Regions from separate parts of the Mesorhizobium sp. M0088 genome, predicted to be linked through region 1. Evidence: predicted binding sites of a transcription regulator. Region 1 holds the regulator's gene; each other region holds the start of a gene.
The links. The regulator LexA, encoded in region 1, represses DNA repair genes until DNA is damaged. The targets are predictions, from matches to a motif close to TGTTCNNNNTGTGTTCNG.

Region 1 (7,694 bases):
TGGGAGGTCTGCTGTGCTGCCCGAACCTGCAGATGTTCACCCTTTCTGGGCGCATCTCAGCAGGTGCGATGGGCAGTACGAAGCCTCCTCAGAGCAGGACCTTAGCATCCACGACATCCGGCCAAGGCGCCTCGCGCACTGGCCGTCCAGCAAACAGGAGAGCGGCGACATGCTTGGGCCTTCAGCGCATATCGACACGTTCACGCGCGATCACCTGCCGCCGCCGGAGCAATGGCCTGAAATCCTGCTCGACGGCTTCGACTATCCCGAACGCCTCAACGCCGGTGTCGAACTGACCGACAGGCTGGTCGAGAAAGGCCTGGGCGACCACACCGCGCTGATCGGCAATGGCCGCCGCCGCACCTACAAGGAACTGTCCGACTGGACGAACAGGCTGGCCCACGCGCTGGTCGAGAATTATGGGGTCGAGCCCGGCAACCGGGTGCTGATCCGTTCGGCCAACAACCCCGCCATGGTCGCCTGCTGGCTGGCCGCCACCAAGGTTGGCGCCGTGGTCGTCAACACCATGCCGATGCTGCGCGCCGGCGAACTCGCCAAGATCGTCGACAAAGCGGAAATCACCGTCGCGCTCTGCGACACCAGGCTGATGGACGAGATGACCGCCTGCGCCAAGGACAGCGCATTCCTCAAGCAGGTCATCGGTTTCGACGGCACCGCCAACCATGATGCTGAACTCGATCGTGCCGCTCTCGACAAGCCGGTGACGTTCACCGCAGTCGACACCGGCCGCGACGATGTTGCCCTGCTCGGCTTCACCTCGGGCACAACAGGCGTTCCGAAGGCGACGATGCATTTCCACCGCGACCTGCTGATCATCGCCGACGCCTACGCCCGCGAAATCCTGGAGGTGACGCCGGACGACATCTTCGTCGGCTCGCCGCCGCTGGCCTTCACCTTCGGCCTTGGCGGACTCGCCATCTTCCCGCTGCGCTTCGGTGCGGCGGCGACGCTGCTGGAGCAGGCGACGCCACCCAACATGATCCACATCATCGAGACCTACAAAGCGACGATCTCTTTCACCGCGCCGACTGCCTACCGCGCCATGCTGAAGGCCATGGATGAAGGAGCGGACCTGTCATCGCTGCGCGTCGCCGTTTCGGCCGGCGAAACCTTGCCTGCTCCCGTTTTCGAAGAGTGGACACAAAAGACCGGAAAGCCGATCCTCGACGGCATCGGAGCCACCGAGATGCTGCACATCTTCATCTCCAACCGTTTTGACGACATGAAGCCCGCGTCGACCGGAAAGCCGGTGGGCGGCTACGAGGCGCGCGTCGTCGATGACGAGATGCGCGAGGTGCCACGCGGCGCGACCGGCAGGCTTGCGGTGCGCGGACCGACCGGCTGCCGCTACATGGCCGATGACAGGCAGAAGGAATACGTGCGCGACGGCTGGAACCTCACCGGCGATACCTTCACGCAGGACGAGGACGGCTTCTTCCATTTCGCCGCCCGCTCCGACGACATGATCGTCAGCGCCGGCTACAACATTGCCGGACCCGAGGTCGAGGCCGCACTTCTGTCGCATCCGGATGTCGCCGAATGCGCTGTCATTGGCGCCGAGGACGCCGAACGCGGCCAGATCGTCGAGGCGCATGTCGTGCTAGCGCAGGGCGTCGCGCCCGACGCCCTCACCACCAAGCGCCTGCAGGACCATGTCAAGGCAATGATCGCGCCCTATAAATATCCGCGATCGGTAAAATTCATCGCCGCCCTGCCCAAGACCCAGACCGGCAAGATCCAGCGCTTCCGGCTGCGCACGGAGAAAATCGATTGAGCGAGCCATACGATCCGGCGTCCGAAGGCGCCCAGATGTCGTTCAAGGAGCGCATGTCCTACAGCGACTACCTGCACCTGGAGAAAGTGCTGGAGGCCCAAACGCCGCTGTCATCGGCGCATGACGAGATGCTGTTCATCATCCAGCATCAGACCTCCGAACTCTGGATGAAGCTCGCTCTGCACGAGATCGGCGCCGCGATCCGTTCCATCCGCGCCGACCGGCTCGAGCCGAGCTTCAAGATGCTGTCGCGCGTTGCGCGGATCTTCGAGCAGCTGAACAATGCCTGGGATGTGCTGCGGACGATGACGCCGAGCGAATACACCGAGTTCCGCGACGCGCTCGGCCAGTCCTCGGGTTTCCAGTCCTGGCAGTATCGCGCCATCGAGTTCATGGCCGGCAACCGAAACTTGGCAATGCTCGGGCCGCACAAGCACCGGCCCGACCTGAGCGGAAAGCTGGAAGCGATCCTGACCGAACCATCGCTCTACGACGAAGCGCTGCTGCTGCTTGCGCGCAACGGATTCGACATCGGTGCCGATGCCAGGCGCACGGACTGGCGTGAGACGCGAACCGAGAATGAAGAGGTGCTGGTCGCCTGGCAAACCATTTACCGCGATCCGCAGCGCTACTGGATGTTCTACGAACTGGCAGAGAAGCTGGTCGACTTCGAGGATTATTTCCGCCGCTGGCGCTTCAACCACGTCACCACGGTTGAGCGCATCATCGGTCTGAAACGCGGCACCGGCGGCACGTCGGGTGCTTCGTATCTGAAGAAGATGCTCGAGGTGGTGCTGTTCCCGGAACTGTGGACGGTCCGCACCCGGCTCTGACATCGTCGAAATGAAAACAGCGACGCGCGGCGGCGGAACACCCTTCGCGAACACCGGGGACTGACTGACCATGAGTGGATTTCCTGATCTCGCCGCAGTCGAAGCGATGGATGCCACAGATCCGCTGCGGGCCATGCGCGACCGTTTCATTCTGCCGGAGGGGGTGATCTATCTCGACGGCAATTCACTGGGGGCAGCGTCTCATGCCGTTTTCGGCGAGCTGCAGCAGGCGGCAACCCAGGAATGGGCCCAGGACCTCATCCGAGCCTGGAATACGGCCGGATGGTTCGAGATGCCGATCGAACTCGGCGATCAACTCGGACGCCTGATTGGAGCCGCGGCCGGCCAGACCGTCGTCTGCGACACGACGTCGACCAACATCTACAAGGTGCTGCATGCGGCGCTGGAGATGCGGCCGGGCCGGTCGGTCATCGTCGCCGAGGGTGACAGTTTCCCCACCGACCTGTACATCGCCGAAGGCGTGGCCTCGACACGGGACGGCGTCCTGCTGCGCCTCGCGGGCGTCGACGCGCCCACCATCGAAGAGCTGATCGACGAAAACGTCGCGGTGGTGCTGGTCAACCACGTCAACTACAAATCGGGTGAACTGCGCGACATGGCGGCGCTGACGCGCAAGGCTCATGCGGCCGGAGCGCTGATCGTCTGGGATCTATGCCACACCGCCGGCGCCCTGCCCGTCGAGCTCGATCAGGCAAATGCCGATTTCGCCATCGGCTGCACTTACAAGTACCTCAACGGCGGTCCGGGCGCACCGGCCTTCATCTATGTCGCGCAGCGCCATCACGGCGATATCAGCCAGCCGCTCAGCGGCTGGTGGGGCCATGCGCGGCCCTTTGCCTTCGAACGGGGGTATGTTGCCGGCACCGGTATCCGCCGCTTTCTGTGCGGCACCCAGCCTGTCCTGTCGATGCGGGCGCTCAAAGGCGCGCTTGTCATCTGGAACGACGTCGACATGGCGGCATTGCGAAAAAAGAGCGTCGCGCTGACGGAACTGTTCATCCAGCTCGTCGAAGCAAAGTGCGGCGCCTATGGCCTCACGCTGGAGACCACCCGCGACGCGACCAGGCGCGGCAGCCAGGTGTCGTTCCTTCACGATCACGGCTATCAAATCATGCGGGCGCTGATCGAGCGCGGCGTCATCGGTGATTTTCGCGCGCCATCGACCATCCGTTTCGGCTTCACGCCGCTCTATGTCGGCTACAAGGATGTGTGGCTGGCGGTTGAGGTGCTGGAGGATATTCTGCGCACGGGCGCATGGAAGGACCAGCGTTTCGCCGTCAAGGAAGCCGTTACCTGACGCAACGATCTCCGCGATTTGCCGTCGCCGCCCTCACTGCCCGGCAGATGACGGAGGGCTGAATTCCAGCCACAAATGCCAACAGACGTTGGCGTTTTGGCTCCGTTTCGTTCACGGCAAACGAACGTCCCGAAGATTGATAGCGTCCCTTGTGGAGGTCGATCGGCAGATGATGCCAAGCCTTGGGTCGAGGATGAGCCACAGGTCATTAACCATAATGGTTTCAATGTGAGCAGGCGCATTGCCGTGGTTGGCGCCTGTCGATCGCGACCCGCTGGCAAGCCCAAATAATTTCAGCAGCCTTAACAAATTCATTAAACTTTAAACGGTTGCAGAACACAACTGGAACAGATAGTGTTTGTTCTGGGTTTGTTTTTCGATTCTGGTTTCAGGTAATCTGGGGGCCGCCATGCTGACACGCAAGCAACATGAACTGCTGATGTTCATCCATGAACGCCTGAAGGAGAGCGGCATTCCGCCATCCTTCGACGAGATGAAGGAGGCGCTCGACCTTGCCTCCAAATCCGGGATTCATCGGCTGATCACCGCACTTGAGGAGCGCGGCTTTATTCGCCGGTTGCCCAACCGGGCACGGGCGCTGGAAGTGCTGCGATTGCCGGACTCCATCGCGCCCGGCCTCAACGCGGCAAAGAAGTTTTCGCCAAGCGTCATCCAGGGCAGTCTCGGTCAGGGTGGTGCCCTTGGCCGGCAGATCAAGCCGGCGCCTTCGCGGATGCCCTCGCCCGGCAATGATGACGATGCGGTCTCCGCCGTGTCGATCCCGGTCATGGGCCGTATCGCCGCCGGTGTGCCGATCGATGCCATCCAGCATCAGACGCATTCGATCTCCGTGCCGCCGGACATGATCATGGGCGGCGCCCACTATGCGCTGGAGGTCAAGGGCGACTCGATGATCGAGGCCGGTATCTTCGACGGCGACACCGTCATCATCCGCAATGCCGACACGGCGAACCCCGGCGAGATCATCGTGGCGCTGGTCGATGAAGAGGAAGCGACGCTGAAGCGGTTCCGCCGCAAGGGCGCTTCGATTGCGCTCGAAGCCGCCAATCCGGCCTATGAAACCCGTATTTTCGGCCCAGACAGGGTCAAGGTGCAAGGCAAGCTCGTCGGCCTCATCCGCCGCTACTGAGGCGGCTGCGGGTTGGCCGCTGGCTTCTCGGGTTTCTTGAAGGGTGCCAGCCCCCTCGCCTCACGAGAGTATTTGCGTTGCGTGTGCCAGGGCCGATATGGGCTGTTCACCGCGAAGCTGATTGTCGCCGGCGTGGTCGCCGACTGGCGATCGAAGAAGACGGCGGCACTGCCTTTGCGAGCCAGTTGCCGCTTGGTGATGACGAGAACCAGCGGATTGTGACAGGCGTCATAGGCGGTGGCGTCATTGATGACGATCAGCTCGGCGAAGCCGCAGGCTTTCCAGGTGTCCTTGCGGTCCTCGACATAGGCAATGATCGCACCGGACATATGCCTGGCCACGCAAACGCCTGAGGAGCAATAGAACGGCGATCCCGGCGGTAGCTCAACGGCGTCCGCGACGTCGAATTGCCCATCGCTCTTGTCGAACACCTCTGGCACGACGATGGTTTCTGATGTCAGGGCGCGTTTCCAGTTGTCGACGGTGAATTCGTTCGGCCGTTCCCGGCTGACGGCAAGCTCGCCGCCACCGATCGGCAACGCCACCAGCCGGGCGTCTTCCGAGATCAGCACATCCGGCGTGCGCGTATCCGAGACGGTCAGCAAGCCTGCCAGCGCGAATGGCAGAGCAGCGAGCCGCAGCCAAGTTGTCGCCATCGTCGCGATGACCAGGGCAATTGTCACCAGCAGGACAGATTGCTGCGAAATCAGCCCAACCCCATCGACAGGCGAACGTTCGGAGATCCAACCCGATATGGCGATCATCACCGTCAGACCCTTGCCCATCAGGTAGAGGGCCGGCCAATCCAATCCGAAAGGCATCAGCAGCGCGCTTGCGACAGCCAGGAACATGACGACGGTAACGATCGGCATAACCGCCAGATTGGCGAACAGGCTGAGCGGCGACACACGCTGAAAATGCCAGATGGCAAACAGCGTCGTGGCGCTGCCGGCGATGATGGAGGTCATGGCAAGGCCGGTTGCCGCGAGCACGAACTTTCGCGTCAGGAAACCGGGCATGGATCGCTTTGGGGGCGGCGGTCTTGCTTTTCCCGCGCGGTGATCGGCCCAGCCGGCATAGGCGCCGACCAGAGCCGCGGTCGCGGCGAACGACATCTGAAAACTCGGGCCGACCACCTCATGCGGCGACACCACGATGACGGCGATCGCCGAGATCGCCAGATTGCGCATGGTGAGTGCTGCTCGATCGAACAGCACGGCAATCAGCATCACCGCCAGCATGATGAAGCTGCGCTCGGCGGCAACGACGACTCCAGAGATGATGAGATAGGCCGCGATCGAGAACAGTGCGGCGACGGCGGCATACTTCTTGACCGGGCGACGCGCGGAAAAGTCGGGAAACAAGGCGAAGGCGCCGCGCAGCAAGCCCATGATGGTGCCTGCGACCAGCGCCATGTGCAGTCCCGAAATCGAGATGATGTGGTAGATGCCGGTACGTCGCATCGCCTCATTGATGTCATCGGGAATGCCGGCGCGCACGCCGACGATCAGCGCCGCGGCGATCTCGCCTTCGGCGCCGCCGACGCTCGCCCTGATATGGTCGGCGATGGCCTCGCGGGCATTTTCCACGCTAGAGGAAATTCGGGCCGGCAGCGGCATGTCGCCATCATCGCTGACGACAAGCTTGGGGTTGCCGAGAAAGAACCCGCTGCCGCCGATGCCGGCAAAATAGCTGTCGAAGGAGAAATCATAGCTGTCCGGCCGCACCGGCCCGGTCGGCGGCAAAAGCTTGGCATATCCAGTGATGAGGGAGCCTGCGGTCACGTCAGCCGGGATCTTGCGTGCCGAAAGCCGCACCCGTTCCGGCGCATAGCGCAGTTTCGGTCTTGCGGTCGATGTCACGTCGATGGTCAGCCGGATGCGGCCAGTTTCCATCCGGTCGAGCGAGACGACGCGGCCGGTCACCTGCGTCGAGATTTCCGAGCCCAACATTTGTGTGCCCGCACGCCACGTCTCGACCTTGGCAGCAAGCAGTCCTAGGGCGCACAAAAGCGCCGCCATGAAACACAGATGGGTCTTTGGCCATGAGCGCGAGACCAGCGCACAGATCCCCGTCAAGATGACAACCGCGACAGGTCTCGCAAAGTCGGGTTCAGCCGTCAGCGAAAAATAGCCGATCGCTCCGATCGCCAGGCAGACCGGCACCAGCAGGAAGGCCACGCCCCGGTCGAGTTCCAGGCTCGCCGCCGTGTTCACGCTGTGGCGCAGGCGAGGCAGTGATGTCAGGCTGATTTGCCGGCGCACGCGAACGATCCTGCCGGTTTCGGCAACAGGAACAGAGGCGGCGACATCCGCTTGCAAGGGCGCCTTGCCGGGATCCGGCACAAGGGGCGATGGCGGCGGTAATGGGGCTGGCCGAGGCGCAAACAGGGACCGTTCGCTGACGCCGATGGCAGCGTCCTCGCCCTGATCCGAGCCCCAGCCTCGTCCAGCCATCGGGTCTGCCCCTTGCGCCCTCGACACCCTATGCTACATGAACGCCGGGCGCGCGAAAGCCCGCGCAACCGCACCCCGCTTCAGATGGTTTCCGAGAGTTCCATGTCCGACAAGGTCGTCACCCGTTTTGCCCCTTCGCCCA
Region 2 (7,694 bases), on a different contig from region 1:
ATCTGCTTGGCCTGTTCCCGTATTTCTTCACCGTCACCAGCCACATCATCGTCACCTTCGGCCTTGCCGTGCTGGTGATCGCAACCGTGGTCGTCTACGGCTTCATGAAGCATGGTTTTGGCTTCCTGAAACTGTTCGTGCCGCATGGCGTGCCGGTCTTCCTGCTGCCACTGGTGGTGCTGATCGAAGTGATCTCCTTCGTGTCGCGCCCGGTCAGCCTCTCGGTTCGTCTGTTCGCCAACATGCTCGCCGGCCACATCACGCTGAAAGTGTTTTCCGGCTTCGTGGTCAGCCTGAGTGCGCTCGGCGCGGTCGGCGTCGCCGGCTCGATCCTGCCTCTGGCGATGGCGGTGGCGCTGACGGCACTGGAACTGCTGGTCGCCTTCCTGCAGGCCTACGTCTTTGCCGTGTTGACCTGCATGTATCTCAACGACGCCCTGCACCCCGGGCACTAGGTCCAAAAGTTTCCGGCCCAAGAATTTCCAACATTGGCGCCGGATGGAATCGCAACGGAATTTTAGATCCAAAGGAGTTGAACAAATGGACGCAGAAGCAGCAAAGTACATCGGCGCCGGCATCGCTTGCCTGGGCATGGGTGGTGCGGGCATTGGCCTCGGCAACATCTTCGGCAGCTACCTCGCGGGCGCACTGCGCAACCCGTCGGCTGCCGATGGCCAGTTCGGCCGCTTGATCTTCGGTTTCGCCGTGACCGAAGCTCTGGGCATCTTCTCGCTTCTCATCGCGCTTCTGGCCCTGTTCGGCTGAGCACTCGGGAAGATTGGACAGGCCGGCCGCGCGAGCGGCGGGCCTGAATTTCGGGGATAGTCCATGTTCGTGACATCTGCCTTTGCGCAAGAGTCCGCGCCATCAGCCGATACCAGCCACGCTGCTACGGAAGGCGACACGCATTCCAGCACCGGTGTGCCTGCTGAAGCGCATGGCACGTTTCCGCCATTCGATCCGGCGACGTTCCCGTCGCAGCTTCTGTGGCTGGCGATCACCTTCGGGCTGTTCTATCTCTTCCTGAAGCGGGTTGTGATGCCGCGCGTCGGCGGCATCATCGATGTCCGCAACGATCGCATCACGCAGGATCTCGATCAGGCGGCCAAGTTGAAGGGCGAGGCCGACGCTGCCGTTGCTGCCTACGAGCAGGAACTGGCGGAAGCCAAGACCAAGGCCAACGCGATCGGCCAGCAGGCCAACGACGCGGCTAAGGCCGAGGCCGACACCGCTCGCAAGAAGGTCGAGGCCGCGCTCGACGCCAAGCTTGGCGAAGCCGAGGCCCGCATCTCTTCCATCAAGGCCAATGCCATGAAGGAAGTCGGCAGCATCGCCGAGGACACCGCTTCGGCGATTGTCGAAGCCCTGGTTGGCGGCAAGGCCAGCAAGGCAGAGATCGCGGCCGCGGTCAAATCCGTGGCCCGGTGAGGAGCGCATCATGGACGCCACATCTCTCGCGACGCTCTGGGCCACGGTTGCCCTGGTCATCTTCCTGGGCATTGCCGTCTACATCAAGGTGCCTCGCCTGATCGCCAAGGCGCTCGACGCCCGCGCCGAAAGGATCAGCAACGAACTCGACGAAGCGCGCCGGCTGCGCGAGGAAGCCCAGCAACTGCTTGGCCAGTATCAGCGCAAGCGCAAGGAAGCCGAGCAGGAGGCCGCCGACATCGTCGCCGCCGCCAAGCGCGAAGCCGACTTGCTTGCCGCCGAAGCGCACAAGAAGACCGAGGACTATGTTGTCAGGCGCACCGCGCTTGCCGAGCAGAAGATCGGCCAGGCCGAGCGTGACGCCATCAGCGAAGTCCGCGCCAGCGCCGTCGACATCGCCGTAGAGGCAGCGCGCGCGCTGCTTGCCGGCAAGATCGACGCCAAGGCCGGTGCCGATCTGTTCAAGGCATCGCTTGCGGACGTGAAGTCGAAGCTGAATTAGAGGGTCCCTCTAGCCAATCATCGAAAGCCGCCCGGGCAACCTGGCGGCTTTTTTGTTGTGGGCGGGGATAATCTCCCCCCTTGAGGGGGAGATGTCGCCAAAGGCGACAGAGGGGGTCGGCTCGACCGGGCGCGACGTCATTTTGCAGCGCAGATAAGGTCGGCGTTTCACGCGCGGCGACCCCCTCTGGCCTGCCGGCCATCTCCCCCTCGAGGGGGAGATCAGCTATCCATTCCGACGAAGCTCTCTTCCTCAACCACTTCAGCGCCACCCAGCCTGAACGGCGAAAACGATACGCGATGCAGCCGCGCCACCGGGCCATGCGCCTCGATTGCCGTGCGATGGCGAAGCGTGGCGTAGCCCATATGGACTTCGAAGCCGTAGCGGTCGTGATGGTTGCCGCAGCCGCACATCATGCGATCGCGCATCACCTTGGCGACGATCGAGGCGGCGGCGATCGACTGCGAACGCTGGTCGCCCTTGATCAGCGCGCGCCCTTCACAAGGCAGGCCAGGCGGCACGTCGCGTCCATCGGCAAGGGCGAGCTTCGGTCTGACCGACAGCCCTACCAGGGCGCGGCGCATGGCTTCCAGGCTTGCCTTGAGGATGTTGCTGCCGTCGATACCCTCGGCACTGATGGAGGCCATTGAGATCGCCTGCGCAGAGCCGAGAATTCGCAGGAACAAGGCTTCACGCTGCAGATGGCTGAGGCGTTTGGAATCGTCGAGGCCGTCGGGAATGTTGGCGGGATCGAGCACCACGGCCGCGGCGACTACCGGCCCGGCCAGGGGGCCACGGCCGGCCTCGTCCATCCCGGCAACCGGCCACAGCCCCTCCGCCATCGCCTTCGTCTCGAAGGAGAAGTCGGGCTTCTCGATGATCTCAAAGAGAGGCGGAGAATCAGAACGCGCGCGAGCCATGTTGCGGCGAGGTTCGCATCGGCTCTGATTCTCCGCAAGTCCCTCCGGGTCGGGTGGGGCGCCGGACCGGGAGGGCACCGTCTGCAGGCCGGGGCAGGCCGGACGGGATTCTGGTGCCGCGACGGATCAAACCACCGCGATGAATTGTCTCTCAAAGCAGCGTCAGCTGCACCTGGTCTTTCCCGGCGGCAACGAACTGGTCGGTCCGCAGCGTGCGCCGTTCGGCATTGAGGCCGAGCCGCTTGGCTGTGATCTCGAAGCGCCGGCCGATCTGCCAGGCATAGGGACCGGCGCCCTTCATGCGTTTGCCCCATTCCGAATCGTAGTCCTTGCCGTCACGCATCGACCGGACCAGCGACATCACATGGCGGTAGCGGTCGGGATAATGACGCAGCAGCCAATCCTTGAAGATCGGGCTGACCTCCAATGGCAGGCGCAGGATCACGTAGCCGGCTTCGCGCGCGCCGGCCGCACGTGCCGAATCGAGGATGCGTTCCATTTCCGAGTCGGTCAGGCCCGGAATGATCGGCGCCACCATGACCGAGGCCGGGATGCCGGCATCCGAAAGCTGCCGGATCGCTTCCAGCCGCTTGGTCGGTGTCGACGCGCGCGGCTCCATGGTGCGCGCCAGCATACGGTCGAGCGTCGTCACCGACAGCGCCACCTTGGCGAGCCCGCGTTCGGCCATGCGTGACAGGATATCGATATCGCGCGTCACCAGAGCGGACTTTGTCACGATGCCGACTGGATGGCCGCGCGCTTCCAGCACTTCGAGGATTTCGCGCATGATCCGGTATTGCTTCTCGATCGGCTGGTAGGGGTCGGTGTTGGTGCCGATGGCGATGGTGCGCGGCTGATAGCTGTCTTTCGAAAGCTCCTTGTCAAGCAAGCGCGCCGCATCAGGCTTGGCGAACAACTTCGATTCGAAATCCAGACCCGGCGACAGGCCCATGAAAGCGTGCGTCGGGCGGGCAAAGCAATAGACGCAGCCATGCTCGCAGCCGCGATAGGGGTTGATGGAACGGTCGAAGGAAATGTCGGGCGATTCGTTGCGGGTGATGATTGTGCGCGGCTTCTCGACCTGCACTTCGGTCTTGAAGGGTGGCAGTTCCTCCAGCGAATTCCAGCCATCGTCGAACACGTGCCGGCTGACCGGCTCGAACCGGCCGGACGGATTGATGCCCGCTGACCTGCCGCGGTTGCGGTCCGGGCGGACACGCAGGCCGCTCTGCTCGACCATCGCGTTGGCCATCTCGGCTCTTCCTGCTCCGAAAGCCGCAATGTCGGCGCGCACGATCTGTTCCATCTTCGCCCGCTCCCAGGGACTGTCCATGTTGTGTCGAATCGCTCTGCTCATGAAATTATTCCTATTTCGTTGAAGAGAACAAAGCAAGAACTTTCTATGGTGCGATGCAAAAACTGGCGCTGTCCGGCGCTTTCCGCTATTCGGCTAAGGATGCTCAGTGTTCTCATCGAAACCCGCAATGACGAGGAGGGCCTAGCCCGCACGCTCGCCTCGCTGATCGGCGGCGCGGTCGAAGGCGTGGTGCGTGAAGTCATCGTTTGCGACACAGGCTCCACCGATCAGACGCATCGTGTGGCCGAGCATGCCGGCTGTCAGTACGTGACGGACGGTGTCGCTGCCGGTATCCGCCAGGCCAAGGGGGATTGGTTGCTGCTCCTGGAACCGGGCGCGCGGATGGCGGAGGGCTGGATCGATGAGGTTGTCGCCCATACGGCAAGGCAGACCATGGCGGCACGGTTTTCGCGCACGCGAGCCAGCCGCACGCCATTCCTGGCCCGGGTCTTTTCGGGAAACCGCGCCTTGGCCGACGGATTGCTGATCAGCAAGCGTCAGGCGGCGGCCGCGGCCAAGAGTGCCGGCAGTGCCGAGGCCATCGCCCGCGGCCTCGCGACGAAGCGGCTCGACGCGGAGATCTGGATGGCGCCGGCCAAGCAGGAGCGCCGCTCGTCGACGTGATTTTTGCAGTTGCTCAGGTCATTGTGCATTGCACAAAATCTGACGCGGGGTTAGCTTCCGTTCAAGCGGGAATTGGGTTTGGGACATGCCGAGAGGCGAGCACCGATGCGGCATCGGTGGTGCTCTCATAGCCGAGGACCCAATGAAGCTTTCAACCCCCGACACATCCGGCGCGGCCAGTCTCGAGGCCATTGCGCGCAACGGCAGCCTGCTGCGGCGCATCGCCGTGCGTATTCCAACCTATCTGACGGACCTGCGGGAGAACCCTGCCTGGCTGCCGATGTTCGTGTTGGCGCGCACAATGCCCGGACGCCGCATGCATTGGCTGGGCGCAAAACGCGCCCGCCCGGTCGCCAATGCCGGGGATACGATGTTTGCCGGTGTCGAACGGGGAGCGGTCGTCGATGCGTTGCGCTCCGACGGGCTGTTCTCAGGCCTGGTCCTGCCGCCTGATATCCATGAAGAGATCGCCGACTTCGCCGGGCGCACGCCTTGCTTCGGCAATTTCGACCGCCGTCTCGAATTCATGCCGGGGGAACATGCCGAGGCCGAGAAACGCCTTGGCCGCTCGCTGCTCAGCGGGCATTTTTTCGAGCGCATCCTCGACTGCCCGGCGGCGCTTGCCATCCAGCGCGATCCGCTGCTTCTGGATATTGCCGCGCACTATCTCGGCGGCCAGGCAAAACTGATCACGACGCGCGTCTGGTGGAGTTTTCCAACCGGTGCGGCTTCGGACGCCGACAAGAACCTCGCCTCGCTCGGCAAGTATCATTTCGACCTCGATGATTGGCGCATGCTGAAATTCTTCTTCTACCTCAAGCCGGTCGACGCCGACACCGGTCCGCATGTCTATGTCAGGGGCAGCCACAAGCGCCGCAGCCTCAAGCACCAGCTTACCCTTCTGGTCGGTCATCCCGCGCAGCAGGTTCTGGATGTCTATGGCGAGCAGAGCCCGGTGACGCTGACCGGCGAGGCTGGTCTCGGCTTCGTCGAGGACCCCTTTGGCTTTCATATGGGCACCGTGCCGGCACGCACGCCGCGACTGATGATGGAAGTCGGCTTCGGCGTATCGCCGCCGTCGCGCCGACGGTTTCATGGCGAGCCGGTTATCCGCTGAGAGCTGCCTATCCGAAGCTCATCTCGACAGGTGTCCAGTGTGTGCGGCGTCTGGCTTGGCGCTGCGCCCTGTTTTCCGTATCGAAGTCAACGCGGACCGGCTCCTGGTTGAACCGTTCGCGGTCGTCCAGGGCGTTGATGATGACGATCGCCCTTGCATCGTCATCTCTGGCGATTGCGGCGACGTAGACACCGCACCGCCGGCAGATCAGATAGTCGGCCGTCCTCAGCCCGAACTGATATCTCCGCAATTGCGTCTCGTCCTTGACCGAGATGACCAGTCTGCCATTCGGATCGGCAACGGCGCGCGAACCATGTCTGACACAGAACGAGCATTGGCAAGCGCGAACTTCGGTTTGCGGTGGCTCGAGCTCGGTTGAAAATTCAAGGCGTATGTTGCCGCAATGGCATCCACCGGTGTGCACGGTCATCGTAGCTGCCTTGTCGTGAACGGCGATGATCGCCTTCAGAGAAGGTACTTTTCCGAGGTCCGGTTTGGAATGGGGTTTCAAAGGCGCCGGTGCTGTTTTGCCTGGCGAACGCGGCGTGGAACCGGCGCTTTGCCTCGGCTTTTACGGAGCCGATTTGCCGCGCCGCAAATGCTCGTCCAGGCGCGGCATGATCTCGACGAAGTTGCATGGCGTGTGCCGGTAGTCGAGCTGCGCTTTCAGGATGCCGTCCCACGCGTCCTTGCAGGCGCCTGGCGAACCCGGCAGCACGAAGACGAAGGTGGCGTTGACGACGCCGCCGGTCGCCCGGCTCTGGATCGTCGAGGTGCCGATCTTGTCGTAGGAAATCCGGTGGAACACTTCCGAAAAGCCATCCATGCGCTTTTCGAAGATCGGCTCCAGCGCGTCCGGCGTCACGTCACGGCCTGTGAAGCCGGTACCGCCGGTGGTGATGACGACATCGATATTCTTGTCCTGTGACCACGCCAGAACCGTGTCGCGGATTTTCTCGCGGTCGTCGGTGACGATATCGCGGGCCGCCAGCCGATGGCCGGCCTCGGTGATGCGGTCGGCCAGCGTCTGGCCGGATTTGTCGTCGGCGAGGCTGCGCGTGTCCGAAACGGTCAGCACCGCGATGCGCACGGGAATGAAGGAGCGGCTCTCGTCAATTCTGGACATCTGCGCCCTCCGATGCGATGCTGCGCGTCGCGGCAACGAACCAGTCGGGCTGGCGGCCGCGGATCTCGGCAGCGGCGCGCTTGGCGACATTGCCGGTCTCGAACAGGCCGAAGCAGGTGGCGCCGGACCCGGACATCCGTGAAAAACCCGATCCGGCCTTGTTCAGCCAGGAAAGCGCCCTGCCGATGGCGGGCTGCATCGCCAGCGCCGCGGGCTCGAGATCGTTGCGAGTAATCTCCAGCCAGTTGCGCAGGCTGTGAAAATCGATGCCGCGCGGCAGCGGCGGCAAGGCCTCATTGTCGCGCCGGGAAAGCGCTGCAAAGACATCCGCCGTCGACACCGGGGTGCCTGGATTGACCAGCACCAGGCCAAGCGCCGAAAAATCCGGCACCATCCACAGTTCATCCCCGATGCCGCGCGCCACCAGCGGCTTTGCCGCCAGGCACATCGGCACATCGGCGCCAAGCGAAAGGCCGATCCGCGCCAGCTCTGCGCCGTCGATGTCCAGCGCCCATGTCTCCACCAGCCCGCGCAGCACGGTCGCCGCGTCGCTCGAACCGCCGCCGACGCCGGAGGCAACCGGCAGGTTCTTTTCGAGCCGGATAGCGACCGGCGGTGTT
Region 3 (7,694 bases), on a different contig from region 1:
GGCGCTGCTCAACATCGGCGCCATCGCCGAGCTTGGCCGCGATCCGGCCTCGCGGCTCAATTGTTTCGTTGCCGGAACGAATGATCTGGTCAAGGAGACCGGCATTCTGGCAATGCCTGACCGACGTTACCTCGTGCCATGGCTGATGCAGATGGTGCTGGCCGCGCGCGCCGGCGGCATCGATATGCTCGACGGGGTCTCCAACGATTTTCGCAACCTCGACGCTTTTGCCCGTGAATGCGCGGAAGCCGCGGCCATGGGGTTCGACGGCAAGAGCCTCATCCACCCGGCCCAGATCGAAGCCGCCAACCGTGCCTTCGCACCTTCCGCGGAAGCCGTGGCCGAGGCGCGCTCGGTGAAGGAAGCCTTCGCGCTCGCCGAGAATGCCGGCAAGGGCGTGATCGCGCTGAACGGCAGGATGGTCGAGCGCCTGCATCTGGCGCAGGCCGAAAAACTGCTGGCGAAGGCAGCCGCCATCGGGGCATAAATGCTCGATGGATGCGAGCGGGCTATGGCTACTCACGACAGGACTGAACAATGAAACTCTACCGCTTTCTGTCCGGCCCGGACGATGCCAGCTTCTGCCACAAGGTGACGGCGGCGCTGAACAAGGGCTGGCACCTGTTCGGCTCGCCGACCTATGCCTACGACAAGAAGGCCAAGACGATGCGTTGCGGCCAGGCCGTGGTCAAGGATGTCGACGGCCAGGAATACGGGCCCGATACCAAGCTGAGTGACTGGTAGGGGACAGCGCTGAGGACTCTCTCTTTCTTCGTCATCCTAGGGCGGAGCAAGGAGCGAAGCGACGCGGCGCAGACCCTAGGATCCATGCCGTGACATTGGCCGTAGAATGCGGCGGATCAAAATGGCGCTTGTGCGCGCATCAACGCTCGCTACCCTGAAACCACGACCGGCTACGTCTATATGACCGCGAGTCAGAACCGCGGCACCATCTATATCGGCGTCACCAACGATCTCGGCCGTCGAATGCCTGAGCACAAGGCCGGCCAGGGCTCGCGCTTCACGAGTCGCTACAGCGTACAGCGGCTGGTGTGGTACGAGGAATATTTCGACATTACCGATGCCATCCAGCGCGAGAAGTCATTGAAGCGCTGGCCTCGACAATGGAAGATCGAGCTGATCGAAACGGCCAATCCGGAGTGGTTCGAGCTCTTTCGTGGAACCGGCTGGTAGCCGCTCGGGTTTCTTGCACCGCCGGAGCATAGCATCGCCGTCACGGCATGGATCCTAGGGTCTGCGCCGCGTCGCTTCGCTCCTTGCTCCGCCCTAGGATGACGAAGGTGTGGGGCTACTCGGCCGCTTCTTCGAACTTCTCCATATCATCGTCCGACAGGCCGAATGGTGACCGATCTCGTGGATGTCGCCCAGCGTCTCTTCGTTCTCGGACCAGTAGTCAAGGATATCGACGGTCAGGAATGAGGGCCGAATACAGCGCTTGGTCGATCAGTAACCAGCTACGCCAGATTTTCCCAGGCGGCTCTGATTTCGTTGAACCGTGCGTCTGCGCGGCCCTCGACGTCATCGCAGCCGAAATAGAGGATCGATAGCGCTGCAAGGAGACCGGGATAGCCGGAGACGGAATCCATTCTCGTAAGGATTTCAGGAACCGGCAACCGCTTGCGTTCAATCATGGAGATCGCGCATTCCGCTGTCATAGGTGCCATCGGGTGGTCGAATTCGGATAGCCAGAAATCGACCAGGGCAACGAGAGTGGCCGGTTCGATGGCAGCACTTGCGGGCAGATGGCAAAGCTCACTAAGTGCGAGGAAAGCGGCATTCGGCGAAATCCCGATGGCGGTTGCGATCAGTTCCCGGCTTTGTGAAATGTCGTGGTACGGCCAATTGCAATCGATCAGGTCGGCAAATTCTGCTTCCGTCATCTGAGTGCTACTCGGCCGCCTCTTCGATCTTCTCCATATCATCGTCCGACAGGCCGAAATGGTGGCCGATCTCGTGGATCAGCACGTGGGTGACGATGTCGCCCAGCGTCTCTTCGTTCTCGGACCAGTAGTCGAGGATGGCGCGGCGGTAGAGCGTGATCCGGTTCGGGCCTTCGCCGGTCTGCGGGTTCCAGCGCTCGGCGATGCCGCGTCCCTCAAACAGGCCGAGCAGGTCGAACGGCGTCTCCAACGACAGATCGTCCATGATCTCGTCGGTCGGGAACTCGGCGATCTGGATGACGATCTCGCCGGTCAGCTTGCGAAAATCCTCCGGCAGATGGGCGTACGCCTCCAGCGCCAGGAACTCCATTTCGTCCATCGAGGGCGAGAGTTCGTCGTGCCAGGTGCGGGTCTTGTAGATGCGGGCCATGCTTTGTCCTTTGATCCCGGCATATAGGCTTTCGCACCGTAATCGGCAAATGACACGGGCCGATGCGCCTGCGCCATCCGCGCGGAGAGGAATAAATTCCCCATGTGTCTGCTTGACTCTTGAGATGCGCTCTGGAATCTATAGGGAACATAACAGGAACAATGTGAGTGGAAGCTGACCGTCATGGCGATGACCGCCGTGGCGCGGGAGACTGTTTTTGCCCTGCGCCGCCAGATCGCGAAAATCGAGGGAACGCTGCCCGAGCGCTTGGCTGCGCCGGCCGCCGCGCCCTTTGATGCCGACGTCAACACCGATCTCACAATCGTCCGGCGTGGCATTGCCGCGGCGTTGCCGGATGCGTTCCTGCCTATTGGCGTCGAGCGCCTCGACGCCGCCCTGAGCGGCGGCCTGCCGAAGGCCGCCCTGAGCGAAATCCATGGCACGCAAACCCGCGATGCCGGGGCCGTCGCCGGCTTCGCTTTGTCGCTCACAAGCCTGATCCTCAAGCAAACGCCGGGGCTGCCGGTGCTGTGGATCGGCACATCGGAGATCTTTCGCGAGGCCGGCTTTCCCTATGCCAGGGGGCTTCACGCCTCGTTCGGCATCGAGCCGGAGCAATTGCTGTTTTCCGAGGCACCGAGACTTGTCGATGCGCTGTGGGTCGCCGAGGAGGCGGCCCGGATGACGGCGCTCGCCGCGGTCATCCTCGAAATTCGCGGCAATCCGCAGCGGCTTGACCTGACCGCGACACGCCGGCTGCATGCAAGGGCGCAAGCGGCCGGCCGCCCGGTGTTCCTGCTGCGGCAGGCGGCCGAGCCCGAACCGACGGCGGCACCCGTCCGCCTCATCGTCACGTCGGCACCGGCGGTGCCGCGCGACACCATCGCCGGGCCGCTGGCCGGCTCGATCGGCCGCCCGGCCTTCACCCTCACCATCGGCAAGAGCCGCACGGCCCTGCCTGGACAATTCACACTGGAGTGGAACCCCGATGAATGCGCATTCGACGAAAGAGCGGGCGACGAAAGAGCGGGCGACGAAGGAGCAGGTGGGGGAAGAAACCGGCCAAAGAATCCTGTCCCTGTGGTTTCCCTATCTGGCGGCGGAAAGGGTCCTGCGCCAGCGTCTGGGGCGGTCCTGGCGTTCCCGGCCGTCGGATCACCCATCTCACCCGCCGCTCGTGATCAGCCATCGCGACCGCAACGCACAGCGCATCTCGGCCCTCGACGAGCGGGCTGAGGCGCTGCACCTGAAGCGCGACATGGGCATCGCCGATGCGCGCGCCATGCATCCGTCGATCGACATCGTCGAGGCCGATCCGGAAGCCGACCGCCGCCTGCTCGAAGGCCTTGCCGACTGGTGCGACCGCTACACCCCGCTGGTGGCGCTGGATGGCGCGGACGGCCTGTTTCTCGACGTCACCGGCTGCACCCATCTGTTCGGCGGCGAACGTGCCATGCTGGACGACATCCTGTCGCGCTTCTTCCATCAGGGTTTCGATGTCCGTGCCGGGCTTGCCGCGACGCCGGGCGCGGCCTGGGCGGCGGCACGGTTTTGCGGCGACCGCATCGTTGTGTCAGGCGAGGAGGAAGCGCTGCTGGCACCCCTGCCGCTGGCCGCATTGCGCATCGAACCGGCGACCCGCACCAGCCTGGAAAGCGTCGGCCTGCGCACGGCGGGCGCCGTCATGGCGGCACCGCGCGCGCCGCTCGCCCGCCGCTTTGGCGCCTTGCTGCTCCTGCGCCTCGATCAGGCGCTTGGCCGTCTCGACGAAGCGGTGTCGCCGCGCCTTCCCGTCGCGCCGCTTTCGGTCGAACGCCACCTCGCCGAACCCATCACCCTGACCGAGGACATCGAACGGCTGGTGGGCATGCTGGCGGCGACCTTGAAAACCGATCTCGAGCGCCGCGGCGAGGGTGCCAGGACACTGGCGCTGCTGCTCTTTCGCGTCGACGGCGCCGTCAGCCGCATCGCCCTCGGCACCTCGCGGCCGATGCGCGAACCCATGCTGATCCAGAAACTGTTCCATGAAAGGTTGGCCGCGCTCGAACAGGATATCGATGCCGGCTATGGTTTCGATCTGGTGCGGCTCTCGGTGTTGGCGGCAGCCACCTTCGGCATGCAGCAGGCCGATCTGACTGGCGAAACGACCGACGACGGTGCCGATATCGCGCTGTTCGCCGACCGCATCCGCGCCCGGCTCGGCGAGGGGGCGGTTCTCCGGCCGGTCGCGGTCGAAAGCCATCTGCCGGAGCGTGCCGTCGCCACGATCCCCTTCACCGAAGCGCCGCGCCGGACCACGCCGCCGAAGAAGCCGGACAGGCTGCAGGCACCAAAAACCATTTTTCCGCCGGAACGGCCGATCCGGCTGTTCCGCTCGCCCGAACCCATCGATGTGCCGGCCACTGAAATGCCGGAAGGACCACCGCTGAACTTCCGCTGGCGGCGCGCGCTCTACCGGGTCACGCGCGCCGAAGGGCCGGAACGCATCGCCGCCGAATGGTGGCGCGAGGCAGCGAGCGATCCGATCACGTCAACCCGCGACTATTTCCGTATTGAGGACGCCGATGGTCGCCGCTATTGGCTTTACCGGCAAGGTCTTTACGGCAACACGCAGGTGCCGCCGCGCTGGTTCATGCATGGTGTCTTCGCATGAACGCGCTGACCGTCATTCCCTTTGCCGAGTTCGGCATCCAGTCGAATTTCTCCTTCCTGCGCGGCGCCTCCAAGCCGGAGGAGCTGGTGGTCGCGGCCAAGCTCCTGGGCTTCTCGGCGATCGGGCTTGCCGACCGCAACACGGTGGCCGGCGTGGTGCGCGCCTGGCAGCAGGCCAAGGTCGAAAAACTCTCCTATCATCCCGGCTGCCGGCTGGTTTTTGGCGACGGCACGCCGGACATCCTCGCCTATCCCCAGGACCGCAAGGGCTGGGGGCATCTGTGCCGCATGCTCACCCAAGCCAATCTGCGCGACGAGAACGAAAAAGGCGCCACCCTTCTCCAGCGCGGCGACCTCCTCGAATGGGGTGACCTGATGTCACTCGCAGTCCTGCCCGGTCTGTCGGCGGGCGCGGAAGATAGTCTTCCCCTGCTTCGAGGCCTCAAAGGCCGCTTCGGCAGGAACCTGCGGCTTGGCGTTTCGCCCGACTACGCCGGCAATGACCGTTTCCGCATCGAGCAGGCCGCGGCTCTTGCCGAGAGCGTCGGTATTCCGCTGATGGCGACCAACGACGTTCTCTACCACACGGCCGAACGGCGCCCGCTGCAGGACGTGCTGACCGCGATCCGCCTCAACACGCCCGTCGCCGAGGTCGGGCTGCAACTCACCGCCAATGCCGAGCGTCATCTGAAGCCGCCAATGGAGATGGCGCGCCTGTTCCGCAGGCATCCGCAAGCATTGGCCGAGACCTTGCGGTTTGCGGAAGAATTGACCTTTTCGTTGAGCGACCTTCAGTACAATTATCCGAACGAGCCGACGGAATCGGGTCTTGGCCCACAGGCTGAACTGGAGCGGCTGGCTCGGGAGGGAGCGGCCAACCGCTATCCGGCGGGTGTGCCGGATTCGGTGATCAAGCGCATCCAGGAAGAGCTCACTCTCATCGAGCGCCTCAACTACGCCCGCTATTTCCTGACCGTCTACGACATCATCAAATTCGCCCGTGGCCAGGGCATTCTCTGCCAAGGACGTGGTTCGGCCGCCAATTCGATCATCTGCTTCTGCATCGGCATCACCGAAGTCGGACCCGACAAGATCGATACGCTCTTCGAGCGCTTCATTTCCGAGGAGAGGAACGAGCCGCCGGATATCGACGTCGACTTCGAGCATGAGCGACGCGAAGAGGTGATGCAATACATCTATACGAAATACAGCGGCAAGCGCACAGCACTTGCCGCCGCCGTCATCAGCTATCGCGGCCGGTCGGCGCTGCGCGAAGTGTCGAAGGCAATGGGCCTGTCCGAGGATATCAGGACGTCCCTTTCCGGCTCGATCTGGGGCTGGTCGACCTCGGAGCTCGGCGAGAAGGAAGCCCGCGCCGGCGGCCTCGACCGCACCGATCCGGTGTCTCGGCATGTGATGGAACGCGCCAACGAGATCATGGGGTTTCCCCGCCATTTGTCGCAGCATGTCGGCGGCTTCGTCATCACAAGGGACCGGCTCGATGAGATCGTGCCCATCGTCAAGACGGCGATGGACCAGCGCAAGATGGTGGAGTGGGACAAGGATGATCTCGACGCAGTGAAAATCCTGAAAGTGGACGTGCTGGCGCTCGGCATGCTGACCTGCCTGCAACGCGCCTTCACCTTGCTCACTGAGCATTATCCAAAGGCGAGGGACCCGTATGGGCAGCCCTATGTGCTGGCCACCCTGCCGCCGGAGGACAAGCAGGTCTACAAGATGATCTGCCGCGCCGACACGCTCGGCGTCTTCCAGATCGAATCGCGCGCCCAGATGTCGATGCTGCCGCGCCTTGAGCCGAAAACCTTTTATGACCTTGTCATCGAGGTGGCGATCGTGCGGCCGGGCCCGATCCAGGGCGACATGGTCCACCCCTATCTGCGCCGCCGGCAAGGCAAGGAGCAGGCCGAGTATCAAAAGCCGGAGCTGGAGGCGATCCTCAGCAAGACGCTTGGTGTGCCGCTGTTCCAGGAACAGGCGATGAAGATCGCCATCGTTGCCGGCGGCTTCAAGCCGGGCGAGGCCGATGAACTGCGCCGTGCCATGGCCACCTTCAAGCGCACCGGCACCATCGGCAATTATCGTCGCCGCATGATCGAAGGCATGGTCGACAAAGGCTACACGAAGGACTTCGCCGAGCGCTGCTTCAAGCAGATCGAGGGCTTTGGCGAATATGGCTTTCCCGAAAGCCATGCCGCTTCCTTCGCCCTGCTCGTCTATGCCTCCTGCTGGTTCAAGACCTTCTATCCCGACGTGTTCTGCGCCGCGATCCTGAATTCACAGCCGATGGGGTTTTACCAGCCGGCCCAGTTGGTGCGCGACGCAAGCGACCATGGCGTCGACATTCGCGACGTCGACGTCAATTTTTCGGTGTGGGATTGTACGCTGGAAAAGGCGCCGTTCGATCCGGCCCGTATCCTCCCGCGCCATGCCGAAATGCGCGGCGTCATCGAGACGAAGCATGCCGTCCGGCTCGGCTTCCGCCAGATCAAGGGCCTGTCGAAGGAGCGCATGGCGGCCTTCGTCGAACGGCGCGGCTCAGGCTACGGATCCGTCCGGGATGTCTGGCTGCGCTCCGGCCTTGATGTCGGCGAGATCGAAAAACTGGCGCAGGCCGATGCCTTCCGCTCGCTCGGCCTTGATCGTCGCGAAGCGTTGTGGGCGGTGCGCGCGCTCGACGGCAAGAGCGCCGC
Region 4 (7,694 bases), on a different contig from region 1:
GGGCGTGGCGCCCGAGGCGATCGCCGGCATCGGGTTCGACGCCACTTGTTCGCTGGTGGTGCTGGGCGAGGGCGGCGTGCCGCTGCCGGTGAGCAGATCCGGCAATTCGGAACGCAACATCATCGTCTGGATGGATCACCGCGCGGTCGAGCAGACGCGCCGCATCAACCGCAGCGGAGAGGCGGTGCTGAATTATGTCGGCGGCGTCATCTCGCCGGAGATGGAAACGCCGAAACTCCTTTGGCTGGCCGAAAACCTGCCCGACACGTTCAACGCCGCCTGGCAGTTCATGGACCTCCCCGATTTCCTCACCTGGCGGGCGACCGGCAGCCTTGCCCGCTCGGTCTGCACGGTGACTTGCAAATGGACCTATCTGGCGCATGAAAGCCGCTGGGACGAGGCCTATTTCCGCACCATCGGACTAGGGAGCCTGGCCGACGAGGCATTCGCGCGCATCGGCACGCAGATCGTGCCGGCGGGTGCCGCACTTGGCAGCGGGCTGACCGCGCAGGCGGCTGCGGACCTTGGCCTCGTCCCCGGCATCGCGGTAGCGGCCGGCCTGATCGATGCGCATGCCGGTGGCGTCGGTACGGTCGGTGCGCGCGGCGAGTTCGGCAGCGTTCTGTCGCGCATGGCCTATGTTTTCGGCACCTCGGCCTGCACCATGTCGTCGACCGCGGTGCCGGCCTTCGTCGACGGCGTCTGGGGTCCGTATTTCTCGGCCATGGTGCCGGGCCTGTGGCTGAACGAGGGCGGCCAGTCGGCAGCCGGTGCTGCTATCGACCATCTGGTGCGCATGCATCCCGCGGCTGGCGAAGCGACCGCCAAGGCGCAAGCCGAGGGGCTCAGCCTCAGCGCCTGGCTGTCGTTGCAGGCGCAAAGCCGCAACGGGGCCGCAGCAACGCCGGCGCTGGTCGGCGGTATCCATGTGGTGCCGGAGTTTCTCGGCAACCGCGCACCTTTCGCCGACCCGGACGCGCGAGCGCTGATCGCCGGGCTCGATCTCGACACCAGCCTCGACAGCCTGGTCGGGCTCTATGTCGCCGGCGTCTGCGGGCTGGGCTATGGCGCGCGCCAGATCGTGCGGGCCGAGCATGACAAGGGCATTGCCGTCGACACCATCGTGGTCAGCGGCGGCGCCGGCCAAAGCCCGCTGGTGCGCCAGCTGCTTGCCGACACGACAGGCATGGTGGTGGTGGCGTCGACCTCGCCGGAACCGGTGCTGCTCGGCTCGGCGATGCTGGGCGCGGTCGCCGCCGGTGCCTACAAGGATCTGACGCGGGCGATGGCCGGCATGTCGGAACTCGGCGAGGTCTATCATCCCGACGCTACGCTGGGCGGCTGGCATGCAAAACGCTTCGCGGCGTTCGAGCTGCTGCAGCAGGCGGGCAAGGCGATCAGGGGCTGAAGCGAGCGATTCCTGTCTGGCTTTGTCAGGAGCGTCGCGAACACCGCTTGGCGGTTTAGCCGGAAGCTGGCAGCTTTGTCCTGTCGTGGATCCTCTAGCAGCATGGCAGTGCGACGAGGGCAGGGGGACAGGACCAGGGAGGCCCTATGGCAGACGATAAAGCGCCCGTGCCATTCGCATCGGACAGCGTGCCATGGACGGAATGGTCCGATGTGCCGCGCTTCGGTGTGCGCTACCGGCATCTTTCGCTTGCCGCCCTCGGCGAGAATTACCATGTCGGCGTGGCGATCGAGGAACTGCCGCCGGGCAAGCAGACGTCGCCGGCGCATTACCATATTTTCGAGGAAGAGCATGTCTTCATCCTCGAAGGGATGCTGACCGCTTATGTCGGCGACGCTGCCTATGCCATGACGACTGGCGACTACATCTGCTTTCCGGCTGGTGCCGCGGCGGGGCATTGCCTCATCAACACCGGCGGCGCGTCGTGCCGCTATGTCATCGTCGGCGAGCGCAACCCGAATGACGTGGTCGTCTACACGGCCTCCAACAAGGTCCTGGTGCGGGCGCTGGGCAGGCGCGCGATCTTCGACCTCTCGGCAACCCGAACTTACTGGGACGGCGAGAACACCGGCCTTGCCGCCGGCGATCCGCTGCCGTCGGATGTGATGCCCGGTATCACCAAACCCCCAGCCGCGCCGATCCCGCCTGTCGCCAGCGATGCCGTCGAATGGAAGGTCGAGGGCGAAGGCCCGCGGTTCGGCGGCCGGTCCAGGCATCTGACCTATGCGGCTTTGGGACGACCAGACTATCATGTCGGCATGCTGATCGAGGCGCCGGCCCCCGGCATGCGCCTGGCGCCCAGGCACTACCACATGCTCGAAGAGGAGCACGCGCTGATTCTGGAAGGGCAGGTGACGCTGCTGCTTGGCGAGGAGCGTCACGAGATGAAGGCCGGCGATTATGTCTGCTTTCCCGCCGGCCTGACGGTCGGGCATTCCTTCCTCAACAGCGGTACGGAACCGTGCCGCTATCTGATGATCGGCGAGAAAAATCCCAAGGAGGTCTGCGTCTATCCCGATTCCAACAAGATGGCGGTCGACGCCTTGCGCCGGCGCGACGGCATTTTCGACATGGGAGCGGTGAGGCGGTACTGGGACGGCGAGGCATAGAACTGGCGTTTCGCTATCCAATAGCCGCGCTCTGAACGCAGGAAACCGTTCGGAGATGACCGTTATTGCTACTGTACCTGGGTGACGCTAGTCTGGTTCGGGCACTCCAACCGGGGAGTTGGCGGGGAATGCTCCTGCCATTCTTGCGACGGCCTTCACCCTATCACCGTCGCCGCCTTGGCAGGCTGAGATGGGTGGCCTTGTTTGCGCCGTTCATTCTGTTGTCGGGCTATATCATCTATGGCTTCATCGGCATTCGGTTTGATACATCTCTCTCGGTGCTGAGGCACCTTGCGGCATTCCCGAACTGCACTGCCGCCCGTGCCGTTGGCCTCGCCTCTGCGCATAGGGGCGAACCTGGCTATTGGCCGACTCACGATGCCGACCATGACGGCATAGCCTGCGAGCCCTGGCACGGGACAAGCTCTAGTGGCGTCCGGGTCCATCGCTACTCGCGTACCGGCCCATAGCCTTGCCCTGGCCTCAAAGCTCCTTCTCCGCCAGCTCCCTGAATTCGTCGGGCACGGAGCGCGCCGCTTCCAGTGCCACCGTGCCGTAGCCGACCGCCTGTTTGCCGAAGCGTTCGCGGATCTTGTCGATGGCGCGGTCGGCGTCGAAGCGTGCCAGGCCTTTTCGGGTGCCGGGCCGGCGTTTCTCGTCGGCGAGGCCGAGCGGCAGTTCGAGCTGCAGCTCGAAGCTTTCCTCAAGATGCGACACCGAGATCGCCAGCAGCGAGATCGTTCTTTCGTGGGGGTTGTCGGCGAGGACGCCGCGCACCAGATCGCCGGCGATCTCGGCCAGCATCGCGGTCGCCGAGATCGGCTGGTCAAGCGTGATCGAGCGCGTGACGGCGCTGAGATCGGCAAAGCGCACGCGCACCGTCACCGTGCGGCCGGGCCGCGCCTTGGCGCGCAGCCGGCTGGCGACGCGGTCGGCCAGATGCAGCAGAGTGGGCACGATGATCCGCGCCACGGCGGGTTTTTGGCCCAGCGCCGATTGGGCGCCGGCCGAATGCGCGCGGCGATGCGTTTCGAGCTTTCGCGGATCGCGGTTCCATGACAAGGCAGCGAGCTTTTCGCCGGCGGCGGGACCGAGCAGCCGCGACTGCGCGCCGCTGTGCGTCCTGGCCAGCTGGCCGATGGTCTCGACGCCGATTTCCGCCAGCCGCGCCCTGGTCACCGGGCCGACGCCCCACATCAGCCCGACCGGCAGGTCGTGCAGGAAGGCGAGCTCGCTGCCGGGGTCGACCACCACTAGCCCGTCGGGTTTTGCCACCTGGGAGGCGATCTTGGCCAGATGCTTGGTGCGCGCCACGCCGATCGAGATCGGCAGGCCGAGTTCGGCCCGCACGCGGCGGCGGATGGTCGTTGCGATCTCCTGCGGCGAGCCGAACAAATGCGTGCAGCCGGCGACGTCGGCAAACGCCTCGTCGATGGAGATGCGCTCGACCACCGGGGTAAAATCGTCGAGCACCTTGATCGCCGCGTCGCCCAGCCGCTGGTAGTGGCTGAAATTGCCGCCGACGAAGATCAGCTGCGGGCACAGCTCACGCGCCTTGCGCCCCGGCATGCCGCCGCGCACGCCAAAGGCGCGGGCCTCATAGGAAGCGGCGAGCACGACGCCGCCGCCGACCGCGATCGGCTTGCCGCGCAGCGACGGATCGAGCAACTGCTCGACCGAGGCGTAGAAAGCGTCGAGATCGGCATGCAGGATGGTGGCTGTCGTTTCCATCGACCGCACATCCGCAGTTGCTGATAGATTGGAACAAATAAAGAACAAAGGTGGATCGTTGTCAAGCAAGCTGTGGAAAGCTCCCCCTTCTCCCCTTGTGGGAGAAGGTGTCGCCGAAGGCGACGGATGAGGGGTGTTCCAGGGAACGCCAGCGTCTCACTCCGCTGGAACACCCCTCATCCGTCTCGGCGCTGCGCGCCGATCCACCTTCTCCCACAGGGGGAGAAGGGAAACAGCGCAACGCCTAGACAATATGCTCCGATCGCAGCGCCGCTTTCATCTTTTCCAGCGCCGCTTCGCCGCCTGCCGCCAATTCGCCGGCAATCCTGGCCAGCTTATCGTCGGCCTTGCGGTGCTTGCTGCCCCAGGCGCCGAGCGTCGCCAGCACCGGCAAGAGGTCGATACCTGCCTCGGTCAGCCGGTAGACCGTTCTCAAGCCATGCGTCGGGTCGTCGCTTCTGGTGAGGATGCCTTCCTCCTGAAGCGTTTGCAGCCGCTCGGCCAGCGTGCGCGAGGAGATGCCTTCGTCGGATTGCAGGAATTCGCGAAAGTGCCTTTTGCCGGCGAAGGCCATGTCGCGGATGATGAGCAGCGTCCAGCGGTCGCCGATCAGTTCGAGCGACAGGTTGATCGGGCAGCCGGATTTTTCGCGCGTCGACATCTATGCTTCCATTTTTAAATCACTTTACTATTGACATCATTTTGACTACGCGTCAATGGTTCCAAATGTAAACCATTTATGATCGCGATGGCTCACCGGCGCACGCTTTGAGCCGGACGACCGAGGAGAACGACGATGAAAAAGCTGATCCTTCAGATGCAGATGTCGGTCGACTGCTTTGTCGGCGCCAATGAGGACCATCCCTGGCAGCTCTGGGAATGGGGCGACGACAGCGCCTGGGACGACGCGCTGAAGCAGGACTTCAACGCCGTTTTCGCAGGCGTCGATACCATCCTGCTCAGCCGCAAGATGGCACAGGAGGGCTATCTCACCCATTGGGGCAATGCGGCGAAGAAATTTCCGCGCGATCCGTTCTACGCCTTTGCGCAGCGCATCGTCGACGCACGCAAAGTGGTGCTCAGCGACAAGCTCGAGCAATCGGCCTGGGAGCCGGCTTGGGAGCGCACATGGGTCGCCAGCGGCGACCTGCCGCGTGAAGTTAATTTGCTGAAGGGGGGCGAGGGCGGCGACATGGCCGTCTTCGGCGGCGCCGGCTTCGCGTCGGCGCTGATCGCGGCCGGATTGGTCGACGAGTTCCAGCTGTTCATCAACCCAGCGGTGCTGGGTGCCGGACGCCGCATCTTCGACCAAGGCGGTTTCCAAAACCTGGCGCTGCTCGGCTCGAAGGCCTATGCCTGCGGTATGGTGGTCAACCGCTACGCGCCGTTGGGGTGAAGTGGCACTCTCGCTCACTTGGCATCGTGGAAAATAATCCCTACCGTGTGGCGCATGCCTGAGCGCAGCCGGCTGACGCCATGGCGCAGGTTGACCCGGTAATTGCCTTTGGTGCCCTGCACCGGCCGGTTGTGGACGGCGAACACAACGGCGTCGCCCTGCCGCAGCGGCACCACTTCGACTCGGCTCTGCATGCGCGGCCGCTGCTCGGTCAGCGCGAACTCGCCGCCTGTGAAATCCCGGCCCGGTTCGGAGAGCAGGATCGCCACCTGCAGCGGAAAGGCGAGATCGCCATAGAGATCCTGGTGCAGGCAGTTGAAGTCGCCAGGCACATATTGCAGCAGCAGCGGCGTCGGCCGTGTCTGGCCGGCGGCATGGCACTGCTCGAGAAACGCGGCATGCGTCGCGGGATAACGCATGGCCTGCCCCATGCGCTCGTTCCACCGATTGGCGACCTCGGCCAGCCTGGGATAGAGCGCGCTGCGCAGGCCACCCAGGAGGTCGGGCAAGGGATAGCGGAAATAGCGGTACTCGCCCTTGCCGAAGCCGTGCCTGGCCATATGGATGTGGCTGCGGAAATGCTTCTCCTCGGGATAGAGGTCGGCGATCTGTCGGCACTCTTCGGGCGACAGCAGCTTTTCAAACACCGCGCAGCCGAAGCCGTCCAGTTCGGCGGCAAGGGCCGGCCAGTCGTAACCGGCGATGCGTGTCTGAGCAGCTTCGACCACCGATGCGGCAATTTTGGCATGGGCATTCATATCGTAGCCTCCTTGTAGAGCAGGGCGCGCTTGCGCTCGAGGCCCCAGCGGTAGCCCGACAGCGTGCCGGCGGCGCGGACAACACGGTGACAGGGAATGCCCAGCGCGATTGCATTGGCCGCACAGGCCCTCGCCACGGCGCGGGCGCCGTTCGGCTGGCCGATATGCCGGGCGAGCGCGGTGTAGGTGATGGTGGCGCCGCACGGGATCGAACGCAGCGTGTCCCAAACACGCTGCTGGAATGGCGTGCCATGGCGCATGTCGAGCGGCAGGTCGAGGCCGCCGCCGGGCGTCTCAATGAAGCGCGCGATTGCCGCGAGATCGTCGCGCAGTGCGGCCTCGTCCTCGACCAGTATCTTGCCGGGGAAGCGATGGCCAAGGTCCCGCTCCAGCGCGTCGGCGTCGGAGCCGATCAGGATGGCGCAGACGCCGATGTGGCTGTGCGCCGTCAGGATTTTGCCGATGGAGGATTCGCCGATGGCGTAAGCGATGGTGCCGAGGGCGGCGACGTTGCAGGCGGCCACCGGCATGCCGGTTTGTATAAGGTTCATTGCCTTCACTCCTTTGTTTGCGGCTGAACCCTAGCCACGTGCCGGCCGTGTCTCACTCCGGTGCTTGCTTTCAAATTCAAATCTGCCTGAAGGCGCAAAGGTAGGTGCTCTACGGCGCCCCCCTCTGTCCTGCCGGACATCTCCCCCACGGGTGGGGAGATTGGCTGTCATCACGGCCTTCTCCAATCTCCAACGTTGCAGGACGAGAGCCGGCGCCGGAACTGCCAATCTCCCTCCTTGTGGGGGAGATGTCCGGCAGGACAGAGGGGGGCGCCGTAGAGCGCTGATGGTGCTCATTCGACACGCGTGACCGACACCTCGCCGAGCACGAACACTTCACCGCTCAGCAGGCGCAGCTCGATGTCGCCGGTTGCGGTGTGGTTCCACTCAGCCTTACCCTCATCGACCAGCCCGCCGATGGCGGCCATGACCTGGGACTTCGCCTCTTGGGCGCGGTTGCCGGCGGCGGTGGTGCGGGCTGTCCCATCGGTGACGCTGTCGTGAGATCTTGCCATCGCGCGCATGCTTGGCCGTCATCTCCGCGCGGATCGGTAAGCGCTGCCGGGTGCGTTCGACCCGTCCGCCTCGCGGTCGAGCAGTGCACGTTTGCGCTCAGCGCCCCAGGCGTAGCCGGACAGGGCGCCATCCCTGCGGATCACGCGGTGGCAGGGGATGGCGACG

Region 2: NKJ67_RS05440 (PA0069 family radical SAM protein) is a predicted target of LexA. The motif match lies at 4,231-4,248, and genes of this name have one in related genera.
Region 3: NKJ67_RS16490 (ImuA family protein) is a predicted target of LexA. The motif match lies at 2,475-2,492, and genes of this name have one in related genera.
Region 4: dinB (DNA polymerase IV) is a predicted target of LexA. The motif match lies at 4,338-4,355, and genes of this name have one in related genera.

The regions. Positions count from the first base shown of each region.
Region 1 covers NZ_JAMYUI010000024.1:14,463-22,156, reverse strand. The annotation lists gene NKJ67_RS25785 (AMP-binding protein) at 170-1,795, shown strand; gene kynA (tryptophan 2,3-dioxygenase) at 1,792-2,628, shown strand; gene kynU (kynureninase) at 2,699-3,946, shown strand; gene lexA (transcriptional repressor LexA) at 4,356-5,096, shown strand; gene NKJ67_RS25765 (ComEC/Rec2 family competence protein) at 5,090-7,552, opposite strand; gene gltX (glutamate--tRNA ligase) at 7,655-7,694, shown strand, end outside.
Region 2 covers NZ_JAMYUI010000003.1:229,798-237,491, reverse strand. The annotation lists gene NKJ67_RS05465 (F0F1 ATP synthase subunit A) at 1-455, shown strand, start outside; gene NKJ67_RS05460 (F0F1 ATP synthase subunit C) at 541-765, shown strand; gene NKJ67_RS05455 (F0F1 ATP synthase subunit B) at 829-1,428, shown strand; gene NKJ67_RS05450 (F0F1 ATP synthase subunit B) at 1,439-1,930, shown strand; gene rnhB (ribonuclease HII) at 2,152-2,850, opposite strand; gene NKJ67_RS05440 (PA0069 family radical SAM protein) at 3,002-4,156, opposite strand; gene NKJ67_RS05435 (glycosyltransferase) at 4,307-4,831, shown strand; gene NKJ67_RS05430 (hypothetical protein) at 4,974-5,948, shown strand; gene NKJ67_RS05425 (GFA family protein) at 5,956-6,378, opposite strand; gene moaB (molybdenum cofactor biosynthesis protein B) at 6,520-7,074, opposite strand; gene NKJ67_RS05415 (4-(cytidine 5'-diphospho)-2-C-methyl-D-erythritol kinase) at 7,061-7,694, opposite strand, start outside.
Region 3 covers NZ_JAMYUI010000012.1:160,176-167,869, forward strand. The annotation lists gene NKJ67_RS16460 (HpcH/HpaI aldolase/citrate lyase family protein) at 1-487, shown strand, start outside; gene NKJ67_RS16465 (DUF1737 domain-containing protein) at 538-744, shown strand; gene NKJ67_RS16470 (GIY-YIG nuclease family protein) at 925-1,194, shown strand; partial or broken gene NKJ67_RS16475 (metallopeptidase family protein) at 1,310-1,422, opposite strand; gene NKJ67_RS16480 (hypothetical protein) at 1,476-1,901, opposite strand; gene NKJ67_RS16485 (metallopeptidase family protein) at 1,909-2,331, opposite strand; gene NKJ67_RS16490 (ImuA family protein) at 2,515-3,567, shown strand; gene NKJ67_RS16495 (DUF6504 family protein) at 3,509-4,984, shown strand; gene NKJ67_RS16500 (error-prone DNA polymerase) at 4,981-7,694, shown strand, end outside.
Region 4 covers NZ_JAMYUI010000035.1:18,466-26,159, reverse strand. The annotation lists gene NKJ67_RS31570 (FGGY-family carbohydrate kinase) at 1-1,408, shown strand, start outside; gene NKJ67_RS31565 (cupin domain-containing protein) at 1,555-2,577, shown strand; gene NKJ67_RS31560 (excalibur calcium-binding domain-containing protein) at 2,706-3,047, shown strand; gene dinB (DNA polymerase IV) at 3,061-4,308, opposite strand; gene NKJ67_RS31550 (winged helix-turn-helix transcriptional regulator) at 4,553-4,969, opposite strand; gene NKJ67_RS31545 (dihydrofolate reductase family protein) at 5,105-5,704, shown strand; gene NKJ67_RS31540 (2OG-Fe(II) oxygenase) at 5,719-6,462, opposite strand; gene NKJ67_RS31535 (methylated-DNA--[protein]-cysteine S-methyltransferase) at 6,459-7,013, opposite strand; gene NKJ67_RS31530 (hypothetical protein) at 7,307-7,528, opposite strand; gene ada (bifunctional DNA-binding transcriptional regulator/O6-methylguanine-DNA methyltransferase Ada) at 7,547-7,694, opposite strand, start outside.